4 regions of the Sinorhizobium sojae CCBAU 05684 genome follow, and region 2 is predicted to be linked to each of the others. Evidence: predicted binding sites of a transcription regulator. Region 2 holds the regulator's gene; each other region holds the start of a gene.
What was found. The regulator PhoB, encoded in region 2, activates phosphate uptake and scavenging genes when phosphate is short. The targets are predictions, from matches to a motif close to TGTCATNNANCTGTCAT.
Positions count from the first base shown of each region.

Region 1: the regulator PhoB is predicted to act here: its motif matches at 3,480-3,496, upstream of SJ05684_RS15485 (alkaline phosphatase D family protein).
Region 3: the regulator PhoB is predicted to act here: its motif matches at 2,923-2,939, upstream of SJ05684_RS08370 (LTA synthase family protein).
Region 4: the regulator PhoB is predicted to act here: its motif matches at 5,013-5,029, upstream of phnC (phosphonate ABC transporter ATP-binding protein).

Region 1 covers NZ_CP023067.1:3,167,541-3,175,138, reverse strand. The annotation lists gene typA (translational GTPase TypA) at 1-1,689, opposite strand, end outside; gene SJ05684_RS15485 (alkaline phosphatase D family protein) at 1,821-3,383, opposite strand; gene SJ05684_RS30435 (KTSC domain-containing protein) at 3,528-3,596, opposite strand; gene SJ05684_RS15475 (hypothetical protein) at 3,940-4,095, opposite strand; gene SJ05684_RS15470 (hypothetical protein) at 4,420-4,911, shown strand; gene SJ05684_RS15465 (DUF429 domain-containing protein) at 4,985-5,794, shown strand; gene abc-f (ribosomal protection-like ABC-F family protein) at 6,081-7,598, opposite strand, start outside.
Region 2 covers NZ_CP023067.1:121,495-129,092, reverse strand. The annotation lists gene argF (ornithine carbamoyltransferase) at 1-813, opposite strand, end outside; gene SJ05684_RS00615 (aspartate aminotransferase family protein) at 885-2,084, opposite strand; gene SJ05684_RS00610 (GcrA family cell cycle regulator) at 2,502-3,020, shown strand; gene phoB (phosphate regulon transcriptional regulator PhoB) at 3,110-3,793, opposite strand; gene phoU (phosphate signaling complex protein PhoU) at 3,856-4,569, opposite strand; gene pstB (phosphate ABC transporter ATP-binding protein PstB) at 4,637-5,419, opposite strand; gene pstA (phosphate ABC transporter permease PstA) at 5,464-6,819, opposite strand; gene pstC (phosphate ABC transporter permease subunit PstC) at 6,816-7,598, opposite strand, start outside.
Region 3 covers NZ_CP023067.1:1,701,175-1,708,772, reverse strand. The annotation lists gene SJ05684_RS08380 (pilus assembly protein TadG-related protein) at 1-208, opposite strand, end outside; gene SJ05684_RS08375 (TadE/TadG family type IV pilus assembly protein) at 210-632, opposite strand; gene SJ05684_RS08370 (LTA synthase family protein) at 967-2,880, opposite strand; gene SJ05684_RS08365 (NAD+ synthase) at 3,152-4,834, shown strand; gene SJ05684_RS08360 (TolB family protein) at 4,838-5,668, shown strand; cobalamin riboswitch at 5,700-5,907, shown strand; gene bluB (5,6-dimethylbenzimidazole synthase) at 5,952-6,659, shown strand; gene SJ05684_RS08350 (DUF2865 domain-containing protein) at 6,697-7,598, opposite strand, start outside.
Region 4 covers NZ_CP023068.1:1,132,720-1,140,317, forward strand. The annotation lists gene SJ05684_RS22890 (4-aminobutyrate--2-oxoglutarate transaminase) at 1-977, shown strand, start outside; gene SJ05684_RS22895 (NAD-dependent succinate-semialdehyde dehydrogenase) at 1,157-2,632, shown strand; gene htpG (molecular chaperone HtpG) at 2,776-4,665, shown strand; gene phnC (phosphonate ABC transporter ATP-binding protein) at 5,094-5,936, shown strand; gene phnD (phosphonate ABC transporter substrate-binding protein) at 6,024-6,929, shown strand; gene phnE (phosphonate ABC transporter, permease protein PhnE) at 7,029-7,598, shown strand, end outside.

The sequences.
Region 1 (7,598 bases), 630 kb from region 2:
CGTCATCTTGATCGGCGGCGTGAGGCGCACGGCCTCGTCCTTGCCGGCGGCGCGCATGTTGGTGAGCTTCTTGCCCTTCAAGACGTTGACTTCGAGGTCGTTGTCGCGAGTGTGGATGCCGATGATCATGCCCTCATAGACCTTCTCGCCCGGCTCGATCACCATCGGGCCGCGATCTTCGAGGTTGAAGAGCGCATAGGCGACCGCCTCGCCCGGCTCGTTGGCGAGCAGCACGCCGTTGACGCGGCCGCCGATCTCGCCCTTGTAGGGCTGGTAGTCGTGGAACAGGCGGTTCATGATCGCCGTGCCGCGTGTGTCGGTCAGGAGTTCCGACTGATAGCCGATGAGGCCGCGGGTCGGCGCGAAGAAGACAAGGCGGACGCGGTTGCCGCCGGAGGGGCGCAGTTCCACCATCTCGGCCTTGCGCTCCGACATCTTCTGCACGACGACGCCGGAATATTCCTCGTCGACGTCGATGACGACTTCCTCGACCGGCTCCAGCAATTGGCCGCTCTCGTCCTTGTGCATGACGACGCGCGGACGGGAAACGGCGAGCTCGAAGCCTTCGCGGCGCATCGTCTCGATCAGCACCGCAAGCTGCAATTCGCCGCGGCCGGAAACGAAGTAGGAGTCCTTCTCCGACGACTCTTCGATCTTCAGGGCGACGTTGCCCTCCGCTTCCTTGAACAGCCGGTCGCGGATGACGCGCGACGTCACCTTGTCGCCCTCGGTGCCGGCAAGCGGCGAATCGTTGACGATGAAGGACATGGTGACGGTCGGCGGATCGATCGGCTGGGCCGTCAGTGCCTCGGCCACGGAAGGATCGCAGAAGGTGTCGGCGACGGTGCCCTTGGTGAGGCCGGCGATTGCGACGATGTCCCCGGCGTGGGCCTCCTCGATCGGCTGACGCTCGATGCCGCGGAAAGCGAGAATCTTGGAAATACGGCCGGATTCCAGCAGCTTGCCATCCTGGCCGAGCACCTTCACGGCCTGGTTCGGCTTGACGGAACCGGAGTGGACGCGGCCGGTGATGATGCGACCGAGGAAGGGATTGGCCTCGAGGATCGTACCGATCATGCGGAACGGTCCTTCCGCCACCGTCGGCTCGGGAACATGGTTCAGGACCAGATCGAGCAGCGGTGCCATGCCCTGGTCCTTTGGACCTTCGGGATTGACGTTCATCCAGCCGTCCCGACCCGAACCGTAGAGGATCGGGAAGTCGAGTTGCTCGTCGGTCGCATCCAGCGCGGCGAAGAGGTCGAAGACTTCGTTGATGACTTCCTCGTGGCGGCCGTCCGGCCGATCGATCTTGTTGATCGCAACGATCGGCTTCAGGCCGACCTTCAAGGCCTTGCCAACCACGAACTTGGTCTGCGGCATCGGGCCCTCGGAGGCATCGACCAGCACGATCGCGCCGTCCACCATCGACAGAATGCGTTCGACCTCGCCGCCGAAGTCCGCGTGGCCGGGGGTGTCGACGATGTTGATGCGCGTCCCCTTCCACTCGACCGAGGTCGCCTTGGCGAGAATGGTGATGCCGCGTTCCTTTTCGAGATCGTTGGAATCCATCACGCGTTCGGCGACGCGCTGGTTCTCGCGGAACGAGCCCGACTGCTTCAGGAGTTCGTCGACAAGCGTGGTCTTCCCATGGTCGACGTGCGCGATGATCGCGATGTTACGAATGCTCATACCTTAATCTCGGAAGTTCTGGGCGCGCGACAAGGCGGGCGCCGCTTTTTCAGTTGCCGGGCTCATACAGGTTTTTTCGCAGGAGCGAAAGGGGGCCGGCGCGTGAGATGAGGGTTGCGCAAAGGCGTGGGTCATGCAACGGCCGCCGGCTGGAGCGTCACCCACCAGAGCTCCTGATCCTGCCGGTCCATGAGCCTGACGGTCATCTCGCCCGTCTGGCCGCTGATATCGACGAGGCCGAAGAATTGCAGCCCTGCCGATGGCGGCAGGTTGCTGTCGATGCCGCCGCCCGTGGCCTTGATGAAGCGGACTTCGGGACCGAAGGTCCTGTCGAGCTCCTTCGGCCCGTAGGTGCCGGAATGGAGCGGCCCCGACACGAACTCCCAGAAGGGCAGGAAATCCTTGAACGCCGCGCGCGACGGGTCGTAGTGATGCGCCGCCGTATAGTGCACGTCGGCCGTCAGCCAGACGATGTTGTCGATGGCCCGGTTGCGGATGAAGCGCAGGAGATCGGCAAATTCCGTCTCGCGGCCTCCGGGCCGGCCATTGTCGCCATTGGCGATCGCATCCGAGCCGCGCTTCTGCGCATAATCGTCCCAGACGACGAGGCCGATCGGCATGTCGCAGGCGATCACCTTCCAGGTGGCGCTGGACGCCGCAAGCTCCCGCTTCAGCCAATCGGCCTGCCGCCAGCCGAAGAGGCCGCCATCCCCTACGCCCTGGTTCGGGCCGCGATAGGAGCGCAGGTCGACGAAGAAGACATCGAGCAGCGGCCCGTAGGCGATCTTGCGGAAGATCCGCCCCGGCTGCGCCGGGAAGCTGCGGATCGGCGTCATCTCATGGAAGGCGCGCGCCGCACGCGATGCGTAGACGGCAATATCCTTCTCCGGATAACGCGGATCGTCGCTGAGGTTTGTCGAAGCCGACCAGTTGTTCAAGACCTCGTGATCGTCCCACTGATAGAAGGTCGGGCAGGCGGCGTTCAGCCCGCGCACATGCGCGTCGAGCAGGTTGTATTTCCACTGACCGCGATATTCGTCGAGCGTGCGGGCGACGTCGCGCTTCTCGGGCGTCACGATCCGGTTCTTCCAGAGGCCGCCGTCGCGGAGCCTGATCTCGTCCGGCATCGGATTGTCCGCATAGATCGTGTCGCCGGAATGGATGAAGAAGTCCGGCTCATGCATGCTGATCGTCGAATAGGTCTTCATGCCGACCTCGTCGATGCCCCAGCCCTGGCCGGCCGTGTCGCCCGACCAGGCGAAGCGCACCGAGCGGCGGCGGAGAGGCGCGGTGCGGAAGCGGCCGACGATCGGCTCGGAAACGCGGTTGCCGTCATAAAGATCGGCCGCGGTGAAGCGATAGAAGATGTCCTGATCCGGCAGCAGATCGTTTAGCCGGCATTTGAGCGCGCAATCGCTCGCCGGCGTCGCGTCGACATCGGCAAGCCGGACGGCATCGGCAAAGCTCTCGGTCGTCGAATATTCGATCGAGACCAGCGCCGGCCGGTCCACCCGCGTCCAGATCATCCCCGATCGCGTATCGACATCGCCGGATTGAACCCCATGCAGGAATTCCGGCCGGCCATGGCCGCGGGCATAGAAGGGCGTCGCAAGCCCGGAGGAAGCGGCAAGCCCCGCCGCGCCGGCCGAAAAGAGGAAAGAACGCCGCGTTAGCCTGTCTCGAACAGCCGACAAACTCTGCCTCCGGTGCCATCTCGCGATCGATCGATTCTCGCGAGCGGACCTTTGGCGCGCCGCATGTCAGCGGCTTGACAGCGGCATGAAACTATTCCGACGGTTTGGCGACAGTTCCGTGAACAGGGCGCCGGTCAGCTATCTTCAATGCATGCATTTGTAATGGTGGCGGATGTGCTGGTTGAAGTAGTGGCCGGCGGACTCCGCATGCACCAGTTCCTCATAGACCTGCTGCGGCACATCGAGGTAGTGGTAGGGGCCGGCGATTGCCGAGTAGCCAGATCGTCAAGGTGCGATGGCGCACGTCATAGGCGACGTCGTGGATGGCGGAGGAGTCCAGGACCGCGGTTGATTTGACCATAGACATCGGCGTCTTCCCGATTGGAGTCTGCAGCGCCGCGCGTCTTTTCAGACGCGCAAAGGTCGCTGAAATACTTTGAATCTGCGCATCGAGCTTTCCGAAAACCGGTTCCGGGGACCGATGCGCCAGAAGTCGCTTTTAGCCTATTCTACAACAATCGCCCCGCTTTATTCAAATGCCCGCCGCTCCGGGCGCTCAATGTATCGTCTGGAATTCTTCGCCGAGGATACGGAAGGCGTCTTCGAGTGCGGCAACGAGAATATCCGTCAGTTCGTCGCCGTCACTGTTCATGAGGAACTGGGCGATCATCGCTTCCTGCGGGTCGCTATAATGTTCCACGTCGTTGGACATCCATCGTCTCCTTCTTGGCCGCGCCCATTGCGGCTCATCGGCGCGAGAGCGGGATGCGCTCACATGCGTTCGCGCCGCCGCTCTCACTTTGTTTTTGCCGCATTGTGCGACGGCAGGTGATTCCACCTGACTGCAAATGCTTTTAGGAGGGCTGACTTGTGCAGAGCTTGAGGGGCAGAATTTGGACCTCCCCACATGTCTCCTTGTCGATCCCGATGCAAGAACCCCCATGCAAGAACAAAGACATGCGACCGTTCAAAGTGCTACAGCGACTTTCGCGCGTCTGAACAGGGCGTGCCACAAAATCCCGATCGGAAGGCGAGAATGGCGAAGAAGCGCGATGACGACCTCAGGCGGCTGAAGGCCGAGTTTCCGGACGTCCACGATGCGCTCCTCGCCGGCCGGATTCCCTCGCCGCGCAAGGCCCTCGTCCTCGCCGGGCTCAAGCCCGAGCGAAGCCGGCTCGAAAAGCTGAAGAATTCCTGGGCGAAGGCGACGGAGGCCGAACGCGACGCCTTTCTCGCCTGGCTTGGCGCGATCGGCGCCCTTCCCGAAAGCGCGGCCGGCTCCCGATCCGCGGGGGCGCGACCGGGAGAGACGCCGATCGCCAGCGGCCGCTATCTGCTTCCCGCGGCAATCGCGGAGATCAGGGCGACCATGGCGCGACGCAAGATCACGCCGGACGACGTGATGCACGAAATGGGCTTCGCCCCCGACGGCCGCCCGCTCGCCCGCGCCCTCGGCCGCCATGCGAGCCTGCGGCTGGCGGTGATCGCGGCACTGGAGCGGTGGCTGCGGGAGAATGCGGGGGCGTGATGCGAGTGGCGCGACGGCGGGTTACTGGCCCATGCGCGTGTGCCGCGGTAATGCCGGCAAGGAAGGGCAAGGTATGAGCTTCGACAGACTGCTCGGCATCGACGTCGGCTTTTCGCAATCGCGGCCGACCACCGGCATCGCCTGGAGCGTAGCCGGCGAGGTGGACGCCGCGAGGACCTACACGGACTGGGAGCGCCGACAGCAGAAGATCCCGCCCGCGACGACATTTTCAGTGATCGCCATCGACGGCCCGCTGACGCCGCCGGACGCTCCCGACGACCTCGCCCGCCTCTGCGAACGCCTCTTCATCCGCGGCGCCTTCCAGACGCGCTGCAAACCGGGCCTCAGCCACCACGGCTACGGCCGCGCCTTGAGAAAGGCCGCCGCCGAGACGGCCGCACAGGTCAGCCACCTCGCCGCCGCAACACCGATCGGCCAATCCGTCATCCCCGGCGCGGCGATCATCGAAGCCTTTCCCAATGCCTTTCTCGGTGTTCTGCTCGGGGACGAGCGCTTTGCCCTGTCGAAGGCGGCGAAGCGCAAGAAGTTCGACTGGTTGTACGATCATGCGATCGAGAGCGGAGTGTTCGCGGAGCTGCTGCAGTTCATCGGCTGGAACGACGAGCGCATGCTCGAGAGGCTCACGGTCGAGCGCGACCATGAAAGGCGGGCGGCGTGGATCTGTCTGCTGACCGCGGCCTGTGCCGCGGCCGGCAAGGCGGAAGTGGTGGGCGACGAGGCCGGCGGCTGGTTTTGGCTGCCGCCGGCGGAGCTCTGGGCGGATTGGGCGCGGCAGGCGCTGGCGGAGAATAGGGCGGCTCGAATGTGCAGCCGGCCCTTGGCCCGGGCCGCAGGGCAGACGCAACCGCCTCTCACGTCCTAACCACAGTACACGACATCAGCCTACTGATGCCTCGCCGGTTGGCAGGGGCAAGGCTCCCTCCGCCTCTCATTCCTGTGCTCGTCACAGGAATCCAGCCAGCCCAAGTCCTTGGGCTGAAAAGACTCTTCCGCGCCGCAGACGAGGCGCTGCTGGATGCCTGTGACAAGCACAGGCATGAGGGGGAAAAGAATATGCCAGACCAAATTAGGCTACTGCCGTGTACGCCGGCGTCCCAAAGGACGCACGGCTGTAACCCCGCTGACGCAGGTGGCGCAAGCGCAGCCCGTCACCCGCGCAGGCCCGGCGCCTCCTGTCCGGTGCGCTCGACATATTCGGCATATCCACCGCCATAGTGCTGGATGCCCTCCGGTGTGAGCTCCAGCACGCGATTGGAGAGTGCCGACAGGAAACGGCGGTCGTGCGAGACGAACAGCATGGTGCCCTCATAGGCCGAGAGCGCCTTGATCAGCATTTCCTTCGTATCGAGATCGAGGTGGTTGGTCGGCTCGTCGAGGACGAGGAAGTTCGGCGGGTCGAACAGCATTGCGGCCATCACCAGCCGCGCCTTCTCGCCGCCGGAGAGCACGCGGCAGCGCTTCTCGACGTCATCGCCGGAAAAGCCGAAGCAACCGGCCAGCGCCCGAAGCGGCGCTTGGCCGGCCTTGGGAAAGCGCTCCTCCAGCCATTGCAGGATGGTGCTGTCGCCGTCGAGCAGGTCCATGGAGTGCTGGGCGAAATAGCCGAGCTTGACGCTGGCGCCGAGCGCCACGCTGCCCTTGTCCGGCGTGGTGGTGCCGGTGACGAGCTTCAAGAGTGTCGACTTGCCGGCGCCGTTGATGCCCATGATGCACCAGCGCTCGCGCCGGCGCACCATGAAGTCGAACCCGTCATAGATCGTCCGGCTGCCATAGGCCTTGTGGATATTCTTGAGGTTGACGACATCTTCGCCGGAGCGCGGCGCCGGCAGGAAATCGAAGGCGACCGTCTGGCGCCGGCGCGGCGGCTCGACGCGGTCGATCTTTTCAAGCTTCTTCACCCGGCTTTGAACCTGCGAGGCGTGAGAGGCGCGGGCCTTGAAGCGCTCGATGAACTTGATCTCCTTGGCAAGCATCGCCTGCTGGCGCTCGAACTGCGCCTGCTGTTGCCTCTCGTTCAGCGCCCGCTGTTCTTCATAGAAGCCATAATCGCCGGAATAGGTCGTCAGCGCGCCGCCATCGATCTCGATGATCTTGGTGACGATCCGGTTCATGAACTCGCGATCATGCGACGTCATCAGAAGCGCGCCGTCATAGGTTTTCAGGAAATCTTCCAGCCAGATGAGGCTTTCGAGATCGAGATGGTTGCTCGGCTCGTCGAGCAGCATGACGTCCGGGCGCATCAAGAGGATGCGGGCGAGCGCCACGCGCATCTTCCAGCCGCCCGACAGCTTGGCGACATCGCCATCCATCATCTCCTGGCTGAAGCTTAAGCCCGCCAGAACCTCGCGGGCACGCCCCTCCAGCGCATAGCCATCGAGCTCCTCGTAGCGCGCCTGCACCTCGCCATAGCGTTCGATGATCGCATCCATTTCATCCATGCGATCCGGATCCGACATCGCCGCCTCGAGCGAACGCAGCTCCGCCGCGACGGCGCTCATCGGTCCTGCCCCTTCCATCACCTCGGCGACGGCCGACCGTCCGGCCATCTCGCCGACGTCCTGATCGAAATAGCCGATCGTCATGCCCTTCTCGACCGAGACCTGTCCCTCGTCGGGCAGTTCCTCGCCGGTGATCATCCGAAAGAGCGTCGTCTTTCCCGCCCCGTT
Region 2 (7,598 bases):
GACCTCCTCGCCGCGATGTGCAGGCAGGCAATGCATGAACAGCGCGTCGGGTGCCGCATGCTTCATCAACGCCTCGTTGACCTGATAGGGCTGGAAGACATTGTGGCCGCGGGCGCGGTGCTCCTGATTCATTGAGATCCAGGTGTCGGTGACGACGCAATCGGCACCGGCAATGGCCTGTTCCGGCTCGTGGCAAAGCAGGACCTCTCCGCCGTTGTTCCGAGCCCAGTTGAGGAACTTGTCCTGCGGCTCGGAGCCGAACGGAACCGCCATGTTCATCCGGTAGCCGAAGCGCGCCGTACCTTCGATGAGCGAATGCAGCACGTTGTTGCCGTCGCCCGTCCAGGCAATCGTCTTGCCTGTGACCGGCCCGCGGTGCTCCTCGAAGGTCATGATGTCGGCCATTATCTGACAGGGATGCGTGTCGTCAGTCAGGCCATTGATGACCGGCACGGTCGCGTGCTCGGCCATTTCAAGGAGCCGGCGATGGTCGGTCGTGCGAATCATGATCGCATCGACGTAGCGCGAGAGAACCTTCGCCGTGTCGCCGATGGTTTCGGCCCGGCCCAGTTGCATTTCCGTGCCCGAAAGAAACAGCGTCTCGCCGCCGAGCTGGCGCATCCCGACGTCGAAGGAGACGCGCGTACGGGTCGACGGCTTCTCGAAGATCATCGCCAGCATCTTGCCGGCGAGCGGCTTGTCGGCCGTTCCGGCCTTGGTCGCCGACTTGCGCATGCGGGCATCGTCAATGATGATCCTGAGATCGGCGGACGTCATGGCCGAAAGATCGAGAAAATGTCTGGTGGCGGTCATGTGTCTGTATTTCCTGTCGTAATTCCCTAGTCATGTGGCCCCGGCGCCCGCCGGAGCGGCTCGTCGCAGCCTCAAGCGGCGGCTGTGCCGCCTGCGGCCCTCACTGCCTCGGCGGCGCGCTCGACCCGCGCGAGCCCCTCCCTTGCCTCAGCCGCCGTGACGATCAGCGGAGGCAAGAGGCGCAGTACGTTTTCGCCGGCCGGAACCGCGAGCAACCTTTCGGCCCGGATCGCCTTCAGAAGGTCGGTGGAGGGCACTTTCGCCTTGATGCCGAGCATCAGGCCGTCGCCGCGGACCTCTTCGATAACGTCGGGGAAGCGATCCTTGAGCGAAGCGAGCCCTTGGCGGAAGACGAGTGCGACGTCGCGCACATTGTCGAGGAAGCCCTCGGCAAGGACCACGTCGAGCACCGCGTTGCCGACGGCCATCGCCAGCGGATTGCCGCCATAGGTCGAGCCGTGCGTGCCGGCCAACATGCCTGCGGCGGCCGCCTCCGTCGCCAGGCATGCGCCGAGCGGAAAGCCGCCGCCAATCCCCTTGGCGACGGCCATGATGTCGGGCCGGATGCCTGCCCACTCATAGGCGAAGAGCTTGCCGGTGCGGCCCACACCGCACTGCACTTCATCCAGGATCAACATGAGGCCGAATTCGTCGCAGAGGGCACGCAGCTCCTGCAGGAACTCCTTTGACGCCAGACGCACCCCACCCTCGCCCTGGATAGGCTCGACCAGGATCGCCGCGGTCTCGTCGTTGATCGCGCTCTTGACGGCGGCGATGTCCCCGAACGGCACCTGATAGAAGCCGGGCGCCTTCGGTCCGAAGCCTTCGATGTATTTCTGCTGACCGCCGGCGGCGATCGTAGCGATGGTGCGGCCGTGGAAGGCCCCCTCGAACGTGATGATATGGAACCGCTCCGGATGACCCTTGGCGAAATGGTAGCGGCGCGCCGTCTTGATCGCACACTCTAGCGCCTCGGCGCCCGAATTGGTGAAGAACACCCGGTCGGCGAAGGTGACCGCCGTCAGCCGCCGCGCAAGGCTTTCCTGCCCCGGAACGTCATAGAGATTGGAAACGTGCCAGAGTTTCTCCGCCTGGGCCTTCAGCGCCTCGACGAGATGCGGATGGGCATGGCCGAGCGAGTTGACGGCGACTCCGGCGGCGAAATCGAGATAGCGCGTCCCGTCTTCGGCGACCAGCCAGACGCCCTCACCTCGCTCGAAACGCAACGGCGCGCGCAAATAGGTGTCGTAGAGCGGCGTTGTTGCGGCCATTTGGGCTTCTCCTTCCTCGGCATCACTATCGGACTGTTCGATTGTCTGCCTGAAAAAAATCAAAATGCCGCCTTTCGGCGGCGCTGGCACTATTCCTATTTCGCAGCGCAATGTCAACAAAACCAAGGCCTGCGGCCGCTCGGGGAGAGCAGATTCCGTAGTGCGAAAAATTCGCGTCACGGGGCTTGCAAAAATGCAACTATGAGACAGCAAGTTGGGGAAAACTGCGAAATCGATTCGGCGCGATTCCAGCGACTCTTGCCACGGAGTCACCCTGCCGGTAGGTTAAGATTTAATTACTAGACGCATGCGGCGGACCTAGTCACCAAAATGGTTATCGCGTTGTAACTCCAGGTTTTTTCTGGGGGGACGGTGATGGATTCTGCCATCCCAACGCCGAGAACGGGGAGTGCAGATATGAACTGGACGGACGAGCGGGTCGAGAAACTGAAGAAGCTGTGGTCCGAGGGCCTGAGCGCCAGCCAGATTGCGGCGCAATTGGGCGGCGTCAGCCGCAATGCCGTCATCGGCAAGGTACACCGGTTGAGCCTGCCGGGCCGCGCAAAGGCGGGAGGGACCACCACGCCCGCGCGTCCCAAGCGGACGACCTCGGCGCCGCGTGCACCGAACTACGCCGCTCGCGCCGTCACCCGCACTGTCGCCCGCCCTTCCGGTGCGACGGTCCTCAAAGAAGAGGTCGCCGTCGACCTGGTGGCCGAACAGGAATTCGAACTCGCAGCGAATATCGTCGTGCCGATGTCGCGCCGCTTGGAGCTGACGCAGCTCACCGAGCGGACGTGCAAGTGGCCGATCGGTGATCCGCTGAAGGAGGAGTTTCACTTCTGCGGCAACGACTCGCCGGAATCCTCGCCCTATTGCAGCTATCATGCGCGGCTTGCCTACCAGCCTTCGGCGGAACGCCGGCGCATCCGCTGACGTTCGATCTCGAAAAATCTCGATCACGAAGCAACGCTGAAAGGGCCCCACGGGCCCTTTTTTCTTGGCAACTCGCATTGAATTGGAGCCTACCCTTCGAGCGAATAACCGGCGCCGCGCACCGTCCTGATCACGTCGGGCATGTTTGAAAAGTTCAGCGCCTTGCGCAGGCGGCCGACATGGACGTCGACCGTGCGCTCGTCGACGTAGATGTCATGGCCCCAGACGCCGTCTAGCAGTTGTGAGCGGGAGAACACCCGTCCCGGCGAAGACATGAGGAACTCAAGCAGCCGGAACTCCGTCGGTCCGAGCCGGACCTCGCGGCTGCGGCGATGGACGCGATGCGTCTCGCGATCGAGTTCGATGTCGCCGCAGCGAAGCACCGTCGACAGGACCTCCGGTTTGGCGCGCCTGAGCATCGCCTTGACCCGCGCCATCAGTTCCGGCGTCGAAAATGGTTTGACGACATAGTCGTCGGCGCCGGTTGCGAGCCCCCGCACGCGCTCGCTCTCCTCGCCGCGCGCCGTCAGCATGATGATCGGCAAACGCTCCGTTTCCGGCCTTTGTCGGAGCCTGCGGCAAAGCTCGATGCCGGAGACGCCTGGCAACATCCAATCGAGGATCAAGAGGTCGGGCAGCCGTTCCTGCAGGCGGATTTCAGCCTCGTCGCCGCGAAGGATCGTATCGACCTCGAAGCCTTCGGCTTCGAGGTTGTAGCGCAGCAATACGCTCAATGCTTCCTCGTCTTCAACAACAGCTATCTTCGGCAACATCTAAGCTACAACTCCTTGCCTCAATCCATCAGTTGAAAGGCGCCCCCCTCTCCTTCTCCGCTTCAGTCTGTCACCGACCCCATTGTCGCTGTCGTATCGTCCTTCGGCCGCTCGCCCTGCGGCTGGGCACCAGTCGCCATATAGTAGATCGTCTCGGCAATATTGGTCGCATGGTCGCCGATCCGCTCGATGTTCTTGGCGCAGAAAAGAAGATGCGTGCAAGGTGTGATGTTGCGCGGGTCCTCCATCATATAGGTGAGCAATTCCCGGAAAAGCGACGTGTAGATCGCATCGATCTCTTCGTCCCGCTGGCGGATGCTGTTTGCCTTCTCCGGCGAGCGGGAAGCAAAGACGTCAAGTACTTCCTTGAGCTGGACCAGAGCGAGTTCGGCCAGATGCTCAAGGCCCCGCGCGAGCTTGCGCGGAATTCCAGAGCCGGCTACCGCGATCACGCGCTTCGCCGTGTTCTTGCCAAGATCGCCGACGCGCTCCAGGTCGGCCGCAATGCGGATGGAGCCCATGATTTCGCGCAGGTCCGCGGCCATGGGCTGGCGCTTGGCTATGGTGACGATCGCCTTCTCGCCGATCTGGCGTTCGGCCTCGTCGAGCATGGCATCGTCCGAAATGACCTTCTGGGCGAGCGCCAAGTCGGAATTGACCAGTGCCCGCACGGAGTCGGCCACCATTTGCTCGGCCAGCCCACCCATCTCGGAGATACGGCGCGTGAGATACTTCAACTCTTCGTCGAAGGCGGACATGATGTGTGGATGAGTCATCTTCTATTCCTCGGGAACGCGCTCGATCGGTTCCAACAGGTTAGCGGGCGTATGCGAGCGGTTCCGCTTAGCCGAACCGGCCCATGATGTAGTCCTGCGTGCGTTGGTCGTCCGGATTGGTGAAGATCTTATCGGTGTCGTCCACTTCAACCAGATTGCCAAGGTGGAACATCGCCGTACGCTGCGACACGCGTGCCGCCTGCTGCATCGAGTGGGTTACAATAACGATGGTGAAGTTCTCGCGAAGCTCGTGGATCAGTTCCTCGACCTTGGCGGTGGCGATCGGATCAAGTGCCGAGCAGGGTTCATCCATGAGGATGACTTCCGGGCTGACGGCGACGGCGCGAGCAATGCAAAGGCGCTGCTGCTGGCCGCCGGAGAGGCCGGTACCCGGAGCGTCCAGGCGATCCTTCACTTCGTTCCAAAGGCCGGCTTTCTGAAGGGCGGAGGCGACAATGTCATCGAGGTCCGACTTCCTGGAGGCCAGGCCGTGTATGCGTGGACCGTAGGCGACGTTTTCGTAGATCGACTTCGGGAAGGGGTTCGGCTTCTGGAAGACCATGCCGACCTTGGCGCGCAACTGCACCGGATCCACCTTCGGATCGTAGATATCTTCGCCGTCAATTGCGATATGGCCCTCGACCCGGCAACTGCTGATCGTGTCGTTCATCCGATTGATGCACCGCAGGAAGGTCGACTTGCCGCAACCGGACGGGCCGATGAAGGCGGTTACGGAGCGGGGATGTATCTCGATGTCGACGTCCTTAATGGCGTGTTTGTCGCCATAATAGACCTGCACACCGCGGGCGGAAATCTTCGATGGGTTCATGGTGGCAGCCTTCGTCTTCATCGTCGTAGTCATAGCGGACATATTGTTCATCATAGCGCTCCTTTCTACCAGCGACGCTCGAAGCGGCGGCGAAGTATGATTGCAATCAAGTTCATTGCGACCAGGAACACCAGCAGCACGATGATTGCACCCGAAGCACGCTCCACGAAGGCAGGGTCGCCGCGCTGCGTCCAGTTATAGACCTGAACCGGCAAGGCGGAAGCCGGGTCGAAAAAGCCTTCCGGCGGCGCTGCGGGATATTCGCGAACGAAGGCGACCATGCCGATCAGCAGCAGCGGTGCCGTTTCGCCGAGGGCCTGGGCAAGACCGATGATCGTACCGGTCAGGATTCCCGGCATGGCGAGCGGCAGAACGTGGTGAAACACGGACTGCATCTTCGATGCACCGACGCCGAGTGCGGCGTCACGGATCGAGGGCGGCACTGCCTTCAGCGCAGCGCGCGTGGCAATGATGATCGTCGGAAGAGTCATCAGAGTGAGCACGAGACCGCCGACGATCGGAGCCGATTGAGGCAGCCCGACGAAGTTGATGAACACCGCCAGACCGAGGATACCGAAGACGATCGAGGGGACGGCGGCAAGGTTCGCAATATTGACCTCGATGAGATCGGTAAAGCGATTCTGCGGTGCGAACTCTTCGAGATATATCGAGGCAGCCACGCCGAGCGGCAGCGACAGGACCAGCACGATCAGCATCATGTAAGCCGAGCCGAGAATGGCTACGCCCAGACCGGACGCTTCGGGACGGGTGTCGGACGCGTCAGGCGCTGTGAAGAAATCCCAGTTGAATTTTGTAGTGAGAATCCCGGCCTGCCTCAGCTCGTCGGCGAGCATCAGCTGCTCCGGGGAGACGTTCCGGTCGAGCTGCGCGCTTTCCATCGTCACGCGGTCCTTGTAGTACCCGTCGATACGGCCCGAGGCGAGGAGATCGAAAGACACTGTGTCGCCGATGACCGACGGATCCGCGATCACATAGCGGCGCAGGTTGGCCGGGGCTTCCTTGGAAATTAGTTCGGACGCGCCCTTGGCGTTCAAGCCCTCGATGGAAATGCCCTTTGCAGCCATGGCGTCGGTCAGCGCTTTCTGGATCAGGGGCGCGTAAGAAAAGGTGGTGACCTTGGCGATAGCCTCAGGATCGCGATTGCCCTGCTTGTCCAGCTTGGCCGGATCGAGGTAGACGTCCAGAGTGACGTAGGTCTGCCGGAAGGCAGACAGTCCGTTCGAGAGAATGGATGCCAGCAGCCCGACGAGCGCGAGAATGCTGATCGCAACCGCGATCTTGCCCATCAGCCGAAACCGGGCTTCCGCCGCATGGCGCCGGCGGGTCCGCGCGTCTACAGTCAGGATAGACTTTGACCGCGATACTGTCTCGCGATTGGCTGAAACGGAGACGTCGGTCATTCGTACTGCTCCCGGTATTTGCGAACGATGTAGAGGGCGAGCACGTTAAGCCCGAGCGTGAAAACGAAGAGGGTGAGGCCGAGGGCGAAGGCGACCAGCGTCTCGGGACTGGCGAATTCGGTGTCGCCGGTAAGCTGGCTGACGATCTTCACCGTCACCGTCGTCATCGCTTCGAAGGGATTGAGGTCGAGTTTCGCGGCCGCGCCTGCACCAAGGACGACAATCATCGTTTCGCCGATCGCGCGGCTGGCCGCCAGCAGGATGGCGCCGACGATTCCCGGCAAGGCTGCCGGCAGAATGACCTTCTTGATCGTCTCGGATTGCGTCGCGCCAAGGCCGTAGGAACCGTCGCGCAACGCCTGCGGCACCGCGTTCATAATGTCATCGGAGAGCGAGCTGACGAACGGGATGATCATAATGCCCATCACGATACCTGCAGTCAGCACCGAGGAGGACGAGCTGCCGAGGCCAAGCGGCTGGGCAAACCAGTCGCGAAGGAAAGGACCGACGGTGATCAGCGCGAAAAGACCGTAGACAATCGTCGGAATGCCGGCGAGGACCTCGATCGCCGGCTTGGCGACACTCCGCAGCGACTTGCTCGCATATTCGGAAAGGTAGATCGCGATCAAAAGACCGATCGGGACAGCCACCAGGAGGGCAATCAGCGAAATGTAGAACGTGCCCCATAGCAGCGGCAGGATGCCAAGTTCCGAACCGCCGCGGAACTGCGGGTTCCAAACGGTCGAGAAGAAGAACTCGGACGCCGGATACATCCTGAA
Region 3 (7,598 bases), 1.6 Mb from region 2:
CTTCGGCTGAAGCGATGTCGGCGGCGGCCACGATCGCCGCGAGATCCGCGACGGTCTGCATCTCGCGCCTTTGCAGGGTGAGATAGCCGTAGTCGATCCCAAGGCCCATGGACATGATCACGAGCGGCATGACCAATGCGGCCGAGATGCCGACATTGCCGCTCCTGGATCTGAGAAGGCCTTCACCGGGGCGCGTGGTTGGAGCCATGTCAGATCCCTCCGACGCGGATCGTCGCATAACGCTCGATCGTCGCATCCGGCAAGGCGAAGGTGAAAAGCCCCCAAATGGGGAGATCGCTGGCGTCGTATGTGACCGTGACGGTGAACTGGTTGGTATTGTTGGCGTCGTCTTCGACGCTGACATTCATTCGCGACGTCTTGATGAAGGTCTGATTCATCGTCGAGGATTGGATATAATCTGTCGCCAATTGCTTCCGCTCGGCCTGGGATAGGCCGGCAATCGCCGAGCGTGCAGCATCGGCAGCAATTTGCTGGATGGAGTGCGCGGCGCTGAGATAGATGCCGTAGGCGATCAATGTCAGCACGCACATGAAAAAGAGCGGCGCGACAATCGCGAACTCAATTGCTGCGGCTGCGCGGCGGTCGACAAGCAAGCTCTTGAGAACGGACATGACGGTAGCTCCGAGCGTTCATCATTGCTGGCATTTCAGAATTCCTGCATCTCTAGGGTGCGCCGCATTCGTTAATTTTCCTGCACTGTTTCAACCTATCGCGGTGGTTTTGGAGCAGGCCGGTACGACTACGCCTATTGGTTGCGGCGGCGGAGGCGTTACTTCACCGATGCGGGTCCGCCAAGCACACAGGAAGAGTTGCACAGGAAACCGGTGGAGGGGTGCCGTTCAGTCGTGCCACAGCGGCCTTCGCCGAAAGGACGCACAACGCCGTCAGTGACCTTGACGGGTGGGGCTGTGATGAGGGGCGCGGAGGTTCGCCTCTTATCGAGGGTTACGATCCCGCGCCGAACAGTTCGGCATGCGAGTCGAAGAAGCGTTCGGTGCCGTAGCGCTTGCCGAACATCATGTCGTGCTGAAGGAAACGGTAGTCCCGCAGCCATCGCGGCACCTTCCGCTGGCGTTGCCAGTCTGCGACGTCGGTGCCGTCCTCACGGAGCAGCATGTAGCGGTCGACGACGCGGAACCGCTCGTGCACTTCGCCGAGAAAACCGGTGTAGTAGGGGTGCTCATAGCCCGCCTGCTTCAGGATCGTGTAGGAAAGGAAGGCGGGGCTGATGGCGCCGACGTCCTTCTGCGCTCCGGTCTTGTTCGACCAGACGACAAGCGGCGTTTCGTGGCCGGCCCTCATCTCGTCCTTCGATCCCTTGCGCTCCGCGGTCACATTCTTCATGTAGCCCGTGCTGGTATAGACCGTATGCAGCGGCGGGAGGTGGTCGCCGAAGAGGACGATAATCGTCTCCCGGTCCCGCTTTTCCGCCCACTCCATCAGCATCTTGAGGCTGTCGTCGGCCTCCTTGATGCCCTGCGCATAGGTGGCGAGCACCTGACGGTCCTTCTCCGGCAGATTGCCTTCGACCTCGATCGTGTTCTTCACGTAACGGTTCGGTTCATAGGGGCCGTGGCCTTGCAGCGTCACTGCGAAGAAGAAGAAGGGATCCTGCATGGCGTCCGCCTGGCGGATAATCTCCTTCGTGAGCGCCTCGTCCGAGGCAAACATGCCGCGCTTCTTCATGGTCGGCATGTTGTCCTGGTCGCGGAAGGTGTCGAAGCCGAAGGCCTTGTAGACCGCCGTGCGGTTCCAGAACCAGCCCTGGAAGGGATGGATGGCACGCGCGGCGTAGCCCTCGCCGCGGAAGAAGGTTGCCAGCGACGGGATCGGATTGCGGATATATTGCTGATAGGGGATGCTGCCATAGGGCAGGAATGCGTTGGAGAAGCCGGTCAGCGCTTCGAATTCGACATTGGCGGTCATTCCGCCGAATTCAGGTGAGAAGACGGTGCCCCCCTGCAACGCGCGGACCGTCGGCATCGGATCGGGCTTCAGCGTCACATTCGGCAAAAGGGTCGGATCCCAGAAGGATTCGCTCATCAGTACGATCACGTCCGGCTTGCTGCGATGCGTCGTGCCGGCGGGAAGCGGTTTGACGGGAATCTTGTCGATCGCCTCGGCCATGTAACCGGCCGGCGCACTAACATTGGCCATCGGCAGATTGATCATGAAGGCGAGCGCAAAGCCGTTGTGCCGATAGTTCTCGCTTTGGTCCCACATGATGGGGACCACGCGCAGCCGATCGCGGATCCACGAGAACTGCGTGTAGTCCATGACGTTCCAGAAGGCGATGAGCAGCGGTAACGCAAAGGCCAGCCGGGCCAGGCGTTCGCGCCGCGTCAAGCGCGGGAAGTTGCGCCAGGCATATCGCAAGAGCAGGCCGGTCACGACCATTGCGGCGAGCAGACCAACCACGCAGCCGACCGCGGTCCATGGCCGGTCCTTTACGAGTACCGGCATCAGTTCCATGATCTGCCGGCCGAAGAGAAAGTCGGTCGGGTAGAGCGGATCGGAGAGGAAGACCTGCTTCTGCTGGCTGATGAAGGCCGGGAGTACCGCAAGGGGGGCGACCACCAGCGTGGCCTTATGCTCACGGCCGAAGATGGCGTCGAGCCCAAGCAGGACGAGAAAGAAAACCGCGACCGTCACCCAGGCGGGGCGCGCCGAATCCGCGAAAAAGTCGATCGTGTCGGAGATGGAGTGGCGACCGACGGCTTCGATCGCGAAGACGAGCGTTATCGCCAGGAATAGCGAGAGCAACGCGCTGCGCAGGCCAGCCAGGGTCCGGGCGTGCCGAGCGGCGAAACTCGGCCGCTCGGCGTAGATTTCGGAATCCGTCCCGGTGATGGATTTCATCGTGGCCACAGCCTCTCAAGCTTCACAAAAGTTTCACGTTACTGTCATACTGCCGTCATCTTGAACGGGCGATGAATGGCCGAACCGGTGGAGAGGCTACTGTGTTCCGGTGACTGGAAAGACGGGTGTTGGTGCCTAACGCGCGGATAAAGCTGAATTATTCAGATTATTCCGCGTCTGACCGCGATTGCGTGCGTTCTTTTGTCGCCGGATACGATAGAACGGGGTGTCCACCGGACTCATTTTCTGACGAAACATCGACAGGCCAGCCATGACCACACAGAATGCCGCACCTTCGACGCTACGCATCGCCGTGGCCCAGCTCAACCCGACCGTTGGCGATGTTGCCGGCAATCTCGCCAAGGCACGCGAGGCGCGCGCGGACGCGGCGCGCCAAGGTGCCGACCTTCTGCTGCTGACGGAGCTCTTCGTTTCCGGTTATCCGCCGGAAGACCTGGTCCTGAAGCCGGCATTCCTCAAAGCCTGCGAGCGGGCGGTCGAGACGCTCGCCGAGGAGACCGCTGACGGCGGCCCGGGCGTCATCGTCGGTTTTCCGCGCCAGGCAGCCGGGCGCCGGCACAATTCGGTGGCGGTGCTGGATACCGGCAAGATCATCGCCGTTCGCGACAAGGTGGATCTGCCGAACTACGGCGAATTCGACGAGAAGCGCGTGTTCGACGCCGGCGAAATGCCGGGGCCGGTCAATTTCCGCGGCATACGCATCGGCATCCCGATCTGCGAGGATATCTGGGGCGAGCTCGGCGTTTGCGAGACGCTCGCGGAGAGCGGCGCGGAGATTCTGCTTTCACCGAACGGCTCACCTTATTATCGCGGCAAGGTGGACGTGCGTCATCAGGTCGTGCTGAAGCAGGTAATCGAGACCGGGCTGCCGATGATCTACGCCAACCAGTTCGGCGGCCAGGACGAACTCGTCTTCGACGGTGCGAGCTTCGCCTTTAATGCCGACCGATCGCTCGCCTTCCAGATGAGCCAGTTCGAAGAGGCGGTTTCGATTTCGGAATGGATGAGGGGCTCGGACGGCTGGGTCTCGGCCAACGGGCACCAGTCGCGCCTTCCGGAAAGCGAGGAGACGGATTATCGCGCCTGCATGCTGGGGTTTCGCGACTACGTCAACAAGAACGGCTTCAAGAATGTCGTGCTTGGCCTTTCGGGTGGCATCGATTCGGCGATGTGCGCGGCCCTCGCGGTCGATGCGCTCGGCGAGGAGCGCGTGCGCACCGTCATGCTGCCCTATCGTTATACGTCGGAGGCCTCGCTGACGGATGCCGAAGCCTGCGCCAAGGCGCTCGGCTGCCGCTACGATGTCGTCGCGATCGAAGAGCCGGTCGAGGGTTTTCTCGACGCGCTCTCGGATATGTTCGAGGGCACGGAGCCCGGCATTACCGAGGAGAACCTGCAGAGCCGCACGCGCGGGACGATACTGATGGCGATCTCCAACAAGTTCGGTTCGATGGTGGTGACGACCGGCAACAAGTCGGAAATATCGGTCGGCTACGCCACGCTCTATGGCGACATGAACGGCGGGTTCAATCCGATCAAGGATCTCTACAAGATGCAGGTCTATGCGCTGGCACGCTGGCGCAACGGCACGGTACCGCCCGGCGCGCTCGGCCCTTCCGGCGAAGTCATTCCGCAGAACATCATCGACAAGGCGCCTTCCGCCGAGCTTCGGCCGAACCAGACCGACCAGGACTCGCTGCCGCCCTATCCGGTGCTTGACGACATCCTCGAATGCCTGGTGGAAAAGGAGATGAGCACCGAGGAAATCGTCGCCCGCGGCCACGAGGAGGCGATCGTCCATCGCGTCGAGCACCTGCTCTACATCGCGGAATACAAGCGCCGGCAGTCTGCGCCCGGCGTGAAGATCACCAAGAAGAATTTCGGCCGCGACCGGCGCTATCCCATCACCAATCGCTTCCGCGACAGGGGATAGTTCATGCGTAGTTCGGTGGAGATCTTCGACATCGCGACAGCTGAGACCCGCGTGGTCTGGCAGACGGAACGGCTGGTCGAAGCGCCGAACTGGTCGCCAGACGGGCGCTTCCTGGTCGTCAACGGCCATGGACGGCTCCATCGCATAGGGCTCGACGGGGCGCCCGATCCTGTCGAGATCGATACGGGCATTGCCCGCCAGTGCAATAACGACCACGGCATTTCGCCGGACGGAACGACGCTCGCCATCAGCGACAAGACCGAATTCGGCAAGTCGGCGATCTATCTCCTGCCGATCGAGGGCGGCACGCCGCGGCTCGTGACGCCGAAGCTTCCCTCCTATTGGCACGGTTGGTCGCCCGATGGTCGGACGCTGACCTATTGCGGTATTCGTGACCAGGTTTTCGACATCTATACGATTTCGGTCGAGGGCGGCGAGGAGCGCCGATTGACGTGGGGCGAAGGCCGCAACGACGGGCCGGATTGGTCGCCCGACGGTAAGTGGATCTATTTCAACTCCAGCCGTACGGGCCGCATGCAGATCTGGCGGATCCGGCCAGACGGCAGCGATGTCCAGCGTATCACCGACAGCCCCTATGGCGATTGGTTTCCGCATCCGTCACCCAATGGCAGGCACCTCTTGGTGCTCTCCTATGATGGCGAGGTTTTCGACCACCCGCGCGATCTCCACGTGCGGCTGCGGCTGATGGATCCGGAAGGCGGCGATGCACACGTCCTGTTCCAGCTCTTCGGCGGGCAGGGAACCATGAACGTCCCGAATTGGTCGCCGTCGGGCGATGCCTTCGCCTTCGTCCGCTATCGGCCCGAACGGTAGTGGCATGCCTTGCCTTTCGCAGGCGCCTGTGTCCATATGCGCCCCGTCAGGTGCCCGCATGCGCGGGAGAATCGGGAAGCCGGTGCAATTCCGGAACGTGCCCAACGCTGTGACGGGGACGGCCACGCCAGTCGGCTCTGAGGTTTCTTCAGAGCCTTGCCACTGAATCCAGCGATTCGGGAAGGCGGCGCGGCCGGGCGAACCGGAGTCAGAAGACCGGCCTGGCAAGATAGACCGGCCCCGCGTGGACGGCGGGAGGTTGTGCATTGTTGGGGATCGAACGATGCTGCCTGACCCGAACGGCTGCCTTGTCGCGGCCGGAGCTTTTTCAGCCGACGAGCGTGCCGCCGTCTACCGTGCGATCGAAACGCGCCGCGATGTGCGCGACGAATTTCTCCCCGAGCCGCTGCCCGAACCTCTGATCGCCCGGTTGCTTGCCGCTGCGCATAATGCCCCGTCCGTGGGCTTCATGCAGCCTTGGAACTTCGTTCTCGTGCGCGGGAATGAGACGCGGGAGAAGGCGTGGCATGCCTTTCAGCGCGCCAATGAGGAGGCCGCACGAATGTTCGCGGACGAAGCCCAGGCGAAATATCGCGCACTGAAGCTCGAAGGAATCCGCAAGGCGCCGCTCAGCATCTGCGTGACCTGCGACCGCACGCGCGGCGGCTCGGTCGTCCTCGGGCGCACGCACAATCCACAGATGGATGTCTACTCGACCGTCTGCGCGGTGCAGAATCTCTGGCTCGCCGCGCGCGCCGAGGGAGTCGGCGTCGGCTGGGTCAGCATCTTCCATGAAAGCGAGATCAAGGCGATCCTGGGCATACCGGAGCATATCGAAATCGTCGCCTGGCTATGCCTCGGTTTCGTCGACCGGCTCTATCAGCAGCCGGAACTGGCAGTAAAGGGATGGCGCCAGCGCCTCCCGCTCGAGGAACTGACATTCGAGGAAGGGTGGGGTCTTTCCGCAAGCCTGGATGTGAACCCGAAATAGCGTCTTTTTTCAGAGCGTTGTTTCCAAATTCTCGCGGTCAGTTCGCCTGCTGCGGCTGATAGCTTGGTCCCAAAGGGTTCTTGAGGTCGATCTCGCTTTCTTCCGGCGGCAGGAAGGTCGGGCCGACAATACGTACCTTGTTGCTCTTCGGGTCATAGGGGCGCTCCTTGGCGGGATTAGCGGCGGCGCTTTCAGTCGTCCCGTCAGCCGTCTTCCCCGCCCTGTCGCCCCCGATGGTCACGACAGAGGGGCTGGCTGCCGATAGACTGGTTGCGGGTGCGTTCCCGCGGTTCGTTCCGCCGGCCGCCTTCGGTGGCTTGCAGCCGCAGGCCCCGGGTGCACCGACGTCGCGCGTACGATAGGCAAAGGCCGTCGGCAGCTCGCTATAGGGCCTGCCGGTCGATGCCGAGACCATCTGATCGCTCTCCTCGGTGGCAAGCACGTGATAATAGAGTTCCGTCTCGGTCCCGGGGCACCGTGCGCGGCAGCTCTCGGCATCGCGCGGGAAATCCGCCGGTGAGGCGTTCGACGAAATAGGGAAGAAGGCGCCATCGCAGGTCCTTACGCACATGGTCCGTAAGCCACCGTTCCCGTATCCCTCCATCGGCGAGAAATCCTGGATCCCCGGCTCCTCGAAGAGCAACGGATAATTCTCGCTGTCCGGGGCCAGGTCCCGGAGGATGTTGCGATGGATGTCGGCTTCGGTCGTCGTCGCGAACTCGTCAAGCTCGTCCCAATCGTCGCCGCGCACCGGGATGCAGCCGTTGATCTCCATCGCGGCGACAATGCGCCGGCGCGCGTCTTCGCTGCCGTTCGACACCAGTTGCTGTCGATGCATCTTCAATTCCTGGAGATTGGCCTCCATTCGTGCGATCGTGTCGTCCAACTCGGCGCAGAAGGGGGTATTGTCATCGATGACTATGATGCTGCCGCGGCTGC
Region 4 (7,598 bases), on a different replicon from region 2:
TTGCAAAAAAGACGATCTTCGTCACCACCGGCGCCGAGGCGGTGGAAAACGCCGTCAAGATCGCCCGTGCGGCCACCGGACGTCAGGCGATCATCGCCTTTGGCGGCGGCTTTCACGGCCGCACCTTCATGGGTATGGCGCTCACCGGCAAGGTCGTTCCCTATAAGGTCGGGTTCGGCGCGATGCCGGCCGACGTCTTCCACGCCCCCTTCCCGATCGAACTGCACGGTGTCAGCGTCGAGCAATCGCTTGCAGCCTTGAAGAAGCTTTTTGTGGCCGATGTCGATCCGGGCCGCGTCGCCGCCATCATCCTCGAGCCGGTCCAGGGCGAAGGCGGCTTCTATCCGGCACCGACGGTCTTCATGAAGGCGCTTCGCGAAATCTGCGACGAGCATGGCATTCTCTTGATTGCCGATGAAGTCCAGACCGGTTTTGCCCGCACCGGCAAGCTCTTCGCAATGGAGCATCACAATATCGCGCCGGACCTGCTGACCATGGCGAAAAGCCTGGCCGGCGGCTTCCCGCTCGCCGCAGTAACCGGCCGCGCAGAGATCATGGATGCCCCAGGACCAGGCGGCCTCGGGGGAACCTATGGCGGCAGCCCGATTGGCATCGCAGCAGCCCATGCCGTACTCGACGTGATCGAGGAGGAACAGCTGTGCGACCGGGCGAACCAGCTCGGCAACCGGCTGAAGCAGCGGCTTGCAGCAATCCGCGAAAAGACACCGGAAATCGTCGACATCCGCGGTCCGGGCTTCATGAATGCGGTCGAATTCAATGACGCGAAAACGAATCTGCCGAGCGCCGACTTCGCCAACAAGGTCCGGCTCAATGCCCTTGCGAAGGGCCTGATTCTGCTCACTTGCGGCGTGCACGGCAATGTCGTTCGTTTCCTGGCGCCAATCACGATCCAGGATGAGGTCTTCGCCGAGGCACTGGATATTCTCGAAGCGTCGATCCTCGAAGCGCGCAGTTGACCTGACACCGGACGACCGCTATCGCAGTGGTCCGGCTGGCAAGGCGCCGGCCCACTGCGTTTTCCCTACAGCGCCGCTGTCTGAAACGCGCCGCGCTGTGAGGCGTGGGCCATCGGCCCGCCCGTAAAAAGAACAACATCGCGCTTGTGGCTGCGGCAGGCATCGCGGGAGGATACGTCATGGCCCTGACCCCTGCACTTACCAAACACCTCCACGCTGCAGATTTCTTCGCGACGGTCGACTGCCGATACCGCCCCTGCGCGCCGTGGACCGGTCCGACCTTCGACGTCCTCAACCCCTCGACGGGCGAATTGCTTGCGACCCTTCCGGACATGGGCGTTGACGAGGCGCGCGCCGCAATCGAAGCGGCCCAGGCGGCGCAGACGCTCTGGGCATCCAAGCCAGCCAAGGACAGGAGCGCGATCCTGCGCCGATGGCACGATCTGATCGTCGAGCACGCAGACGATCTCGCGGCGATACTGACGGCCGAAATGGGAAAGCCGCTCGGCGAGGCGAAGGGGGAGGTCCTGCATGCCGCCTCTTATATCGAATGGTATGCGGAGGAAGCCAAGCGCGTCTATGGCGAGACCTTTCCCGCCCCCGCCAACGACCGCCGCATGCTCGTCATCAAGCAGCCAGTCGGCGTCGTCGGCACCATCACGCCGTGGAACTTTCCGGCCTCGATGGTTGCCCGCAAGATCGCGCCTGCACTCGCCGCCGGCTGCGCCATCGTCTTGAAGCCGGCCGAGCAGACGCCGCTCGTTGCCGGCGCGATGTTCGCGCTTGCCGATAGAGCGGGCTTCCCCGAAGGCGTCCTCAACCTCGTCTATGCCGCCGAGGGAGCGCCGATCGGGCGCGAGTTGTGCAGCAATCCGAAGGTGCGCAAGATCAGCTTCACCGGCTCGACCGAGGTCGGAAGGCTGCTGATGCGGCAATGTTCCGACCAGATCAAGAAAGTCAGCCTGGAGCTCGGCGGCAATGCGCCCTTCATCGTCTTCGACGACGCGGATATCGATGCGGCGGTCGACGGTGCGATCCAGGCGAAGTTCCGCAATGCCGGCCAGACCTGTGTTTCGGCGAACCGCATCTATGTACAAGCGGCAGTGCACGATGCCTTCGCGGAGAAGTTCGTCGCGCGGGTGCGCGAGCTGACCGTCGGCGACGGCTTTTCCGCCGGCATCACGATCGGCCCGATGATCGACGGCCACGCGATCGAGAAGATCGAGGGGCATGTCGCCGACGCGCTCGCGAAGGGGGCCGAGCTTCGCTGCGGCGGCAAGCGGATCGGGACGAAGGGTACCTTTTTCGAACCGACGGTGCTGACCGGCATTGCGCACGAGATGCGCGTCGCTCAGGAAGAGACCTTCGGCCCGATTGCACCGATCATCCGCTTCGACAGCGCCGAGCAGGTGGTGGCCGAGGCGAACGACACGATCTATGGCCTCGCCGCCTATTTCTACGCGGAGAACCTGAAGCGCGTCTGGCATGTGGCCGAGGCGCTGGAATACGGCATGGTCGGCATCAATACCGGGCGCATGTCCTCCGAAGCCGCTCCCTTCGGTGGCATCAAGCAGTCCGGCATCGGCCGCGAAGGCTCCCGCCACGGGCTCGAAGACTATCTTGAGATGAAGTATCTCTGCATGGGGAATATCTGAGCCGGCGGTCCCCCTCGCACGCCCCTTGAAATTCTTGCTGCGGCTTGCCAATTGGGGCCGCAAACGACGGAGCGGGATCAGCCACCCTGAATGGATGTCGCCCCTCGCAACTTTAAACGCGATTTCAAGAGGTCCGCAACGCGATGAGTGAAGTCGAAATGTCCGTAGAGAAGCACGTATTTGAAGCCGACGTGGCGAAACTGCTGCACCTGATGGTGCATTCCGTCTACTCCGACAAGAATGTCTTTCTCCGCGAACTGATTTCGAACGCGGCGGACGCCTGCGAGAAGCTTCGCTACGAGGCGATCGTCGCACCCGACCTCCTCGGCAGCGATCCGACCCCGCGCATCGTATTGACGCTTGACGAGGAGCACGCCCGGCTCATCGTCGAGGACAACGGCATCGGCATGACCCGCGATGAACTCGTCGAGTCCCTCGGCACCATTGCCCGCTCCGGCACACGCGCCTTCATGGAGCGTGTCGAAGCCGCCCAGAGCAAGGATGGCGCACAGCTGATCGGCCAGTTCGGCGTCGGCTTCTATTCCGCCTTCATGGTCGCCGACAATGTCGACGTCGTCTCCCGCCGCGCAGGTTCGGACAAAGCCTGGCACTGGGCTTCGGAGGGCAAGGGCAGCTATACGGTTTCCGCCGTCGACCTTGCCGATGCGCCGGCCCGCGGCACGCGGATAACCCTGCACCTGAAGGATGATGCCAAGACCTACACCTTGCGCTGGACGGTGGAACGCATCGTCAAGGATCAATCCGGCCATGTGCCGGTGCCGATTTCTATCGTGGAAAAGCCCGGAGCCGAGCCGGCGCAGGTCGCCGATGGCACGGCGCTCTGGACCAAGCAGAAGAGCGAGATTTCCAAGGAAGATTATACGGACTTCTACCGCGGCGTCGCGGGGCAATATGACGAGCCTGCGCTGACCGTGCACTTCCGCGCAGAGGGCCGCCACGAATATACGGCGCTTGCTTTCGTGCCGGGCTCAAAGCCCTTCGACCTCTTCGACCCCGACCGCAAGGGCCGCATGAAGCTTTACGTCAAGCGCGTGTTCATCACCGACGAAGCGGACTTGCTGCCGCGCTACCTGCGCTTCGTGCGGGGACTGGTCGACACGGCCGACCTGCCGCTCAATGTCTCGCGCGAAATGATCCAGGAGAGCCCTCTTCTCGCCAATATCCGCAAGGGCCTGACGAACCGGGTGCTGACGAGCATCGAAAAGCTCATCGACAGCGACCCGGACGCCTTCGCCAAGCTTTGGGAAAACTTCGGCAGCGTCATCAAGGAAGGCATCTACGAGGACTTCGAGCGGAGGGCCCAACTGCTGGCGCTTTCCCGCTTCCGCACGACCGCTGCCGAGGACAAAACGCGCGCCTTGAGCGAATATGTCAAGGACATGAAGGACGGCCAGGCGGCAATCTACTACCTGACCGGGGAGAACCTTGCGCAACTGCAAGCCTCGCCGCAACTCGAGGGCTTCCGCGCTCGTGGGATCGAGGTGCTGCTCCTGACCGATCCCGTCGACAGTTTCTGGGTAACGACGGCGCCCGACTTCGAAGGTAAGCCCTTCAAGTCGATAACTCAGGGCGCAGCCGACCTCGCAGCCGTTGCCAGGGAGAACGATGCAGCCGCGGCCTCGCCCGAAGCAAACCCGTCGGTGACCGACTTCGTGGCCTTTGCCAAGACTACCCTCGGCGAGGCTGTCTCGGATGTCAGGACCTCCGACCGTTTGACGGAAAGCGCCGTCTGCCTTGTGGCACCGGAGCACGGCCCCGACCGCCAGTTGCAGAAGATGCTGCAGGGAGCCGGTCGTATCGACGATGCGGCAAAGCCCATTCTCGAAATCAATCCCGGCCACGCCCTGATCGCGGCACTCGCCGCCAGCCCGTCGGAAGACCAGACCTTCCGCGAAGACGCGGTGAACCTGCTCTTCGATCAGGCACGCGTCCTCGACGGCGACAAGCCGGAGAACCCGCGTGCCTTTGCCGAACGGCTCTCACGCGTGTTCGACCGGGCTTTGAAGCGTTAAAGCATCGGCCCGAAATCGGACCCGCATTCCCGAAGGCGCGATGCGCAGACTCAAAGACTTGCAGCGTCGGGCGTCTTGAAGGCCGCCCGACGCTGTAAAAGCTTTTGTAGTCAGGTGAATTCACCTGCATGTGAAGCCCTCGGCGGTTTTCGGGCCAAGGTGAGTCGATCGCTTGGAATTCCGCTTCCCGTGAAATCTGTCTGTGGGTCGGCAGCGCGCTGATCCGCTGTTCCGCCGGAGTCTGGCAAGACTGGCGATCGGACGCCAATCCTCCATCATCGATGGACAGCCGAACTTGCGCATCCAGACGGCGGATTCCCCGTACTTTAACAGAACCTACAACAAACTGACATTTGACCTTCACGAAGCGCAGCTATGGCAGGGGACATACCGATATCGGTCTCCCTGCAAGAGAGGACCTGCGCCCCATGTTTCAGTTGAAGGATGTCACTCGCCGGTTTGGCAAGAAGACTGCCGTCAGTTCGGTAAGTTTCAACATCCCTCCAGGACAGATGGTCGGCATCATCGGCCGCTCGGGTGCGGGCAAGTCGACGCTCTTGCGCATGATCAACCGTCTTGTCGACCCGTCCTCTGGCTCGATCGAGTTCGGGGGGCGCGAGGTGTCCTCGCTGAAAGGGGCGGCGCTGCGGCAATGGCAGCGCGATTGCGCGATGATCTTCCAGCAGTTCAACCTTGTGCCGCGCCTCGACGTGCTGACCAACGTGCTGCTCGGCCGGCTCAATCACCGCTCGACGGTATCGAGCATTCTCAACCTGTTCAGCCGCGAGGAACGCATCATGGCGATCGGCGCGCTCGAGCGGCTGGGCATCGAACAGACGGCGCTGCAGCAGGCCGGCACCCTTTCCGGCGGGCAGCAGCAGCGCGTGGCGATTGCCCGTGCGCTGATGCAGCAGCCCAAGGTGGTTCTCGCCGACGAGCCGATCGCTTCGCTCGACCCGCTCAATGCCAAGATCGTCATGGACGCGCTGCGCGACATCAACGAGCGGGACGGCATTACCGTCATCACCAATCTGCACACGCTCGACACGGCGCGGAACTATTGCGAGCGCATCATCGGCATGGCGCATGGCCGCGTGGTCTTCGATGGCCAGCCGAAGGAGCTGACGGCCGCAGCGGTCGCCGAGATCTACGGCGCCGACACGAAGATCGAGGAATCGATGACCTCGACCAGCATCAACATTCCCGCGGCCGCGGCCCGGGAAGAAACCGCATCGGCCGGCGTGAAGCCGCTGGCACTGGCCGGCATCTGAAACCGCCAGGATCGAGCGCCCGCGTCAAGGGCACCTCTTAGCAACCGAGACTGATCCGGTACGGCCGGAAAACGGGAGATGAACCATATGTTGAAGAAAGCTGTTCTCAGCGCCGTCGCGCTTTTTGCCCTCGTCGGGCAGGCCCATGCCGAGGACCTCAAGGAATTCCGCATCGGCATCCTCGGCGGTGAAAACGAAGCCGATCGCCTGCGCAACTTCCAGTGCCTCGTCGAGAAGCTCCCGGCCGCGATCGGCGTCGAAAAGGTCTCGCTCTTCCCGGCGGCCGATTACGACGGCGTCATCCAGGGCCTGCTCGGCGGCACACTCGACTATGCCGAACTCGGCGCCTCCGGCTATGCGAAGATCTACCTCGCCAAGGCCGACGCCGTCGAGCCGATCCTGACGACGGTCCAGATCGACGGCTCGACCGGCTACCATTCGATTATGGTCGCACGCAAGGATTCCGGCATCACCAAGCTCGACGACCTGAGGGGCAAGAAGCTCGGCTTCGCTGATGCGGATTCCACCTCAGGCTACCTTGTTCCGCTCGTCACCCTGCCGGAAGCGATCGGCGCGCCGGTCAAGGAATTCTTTGGCGAGACCGGCTTTGGCGGCGGCCATGAGAACCTCGTGCTCGAAGTGGTCAAAGGCAACTTCGACGCCGGCACGACCTGGGGTTCGGGCGTCGGCGAATTCAAGGACGGCTACACTTCCGGCAATCTGCACAAGATGGTCGAGAAGGGCATCCTCGACATGAACGATCTCGTCGAACTCTGGAAGTCGCCGCTGATCCCGAACGGCCCGATCGTTATTCGCACCTCGCTGAACGACGACGTGAAGGCGAAGTTCAAGCAATTCATGATGGATCTGCCGAAGACCGACGCCGCCTGCTTCTCCGCCATCCAGGGCGGCGATTTCACCGGCTATGTCGAAGTCGACAGCGATTTCTACAAGCCGATCATCGAAGCCCGTAAGGCGACGATCGGCGGCTGACCGCTATTCCCATCGTGCCGGCCGGCCGCCTCAGCGGCCGGCCTTTGACTGTCAGGGCCTCTCGGGCCCGTTGCAGAGGCCGGCGCTGCCGGAAATCCCATGGCCAATTCCGTGCTTTCCCGGCATTTGAGCGAGAACGGCAACCTGATCGAACGTCACTGGCAAGAGCTCAACGCCCGCCGGCGTCTCTACACCTGGCTGGGCCTGTCGGCGCTTGCGGTGACGCTCTCTGCCTCGCTCTGGTTCGCCAACGATTCCAATGCCGGCAAGTTTTTCGACCGCCTGCCGCATCTCTTCGATTTCGTCGGCGACCTCATGCCACACGACGGGACGGAGATTGTACGCGCCATGTTCGACCTGCCGTCGCCTCATGACGACGGCAGCTTCAAGTATGATTACCCGGACGGCCGGCTTTATCTCACCGAGAGCATCTACATCCCCGAATACGTGCACAAGATGCTGGAGACCGTGAACATCGCCATCTTCTCGACTGTGATCGGTGCCTTCTTCGGCTTCATTCTGTGCTTTCTCGCGGCGCGGAACCTGATGCCCAATCCGTGGATCCGCGGTTCCGTGCGCCGTGTGATGGAAGTGGTGCGCGCATTTCCCGAGGTGGTGATCGCCGGATTTTTCCTGGCAATCCTTTCGCTCGGCCCGATCCCCGCCATC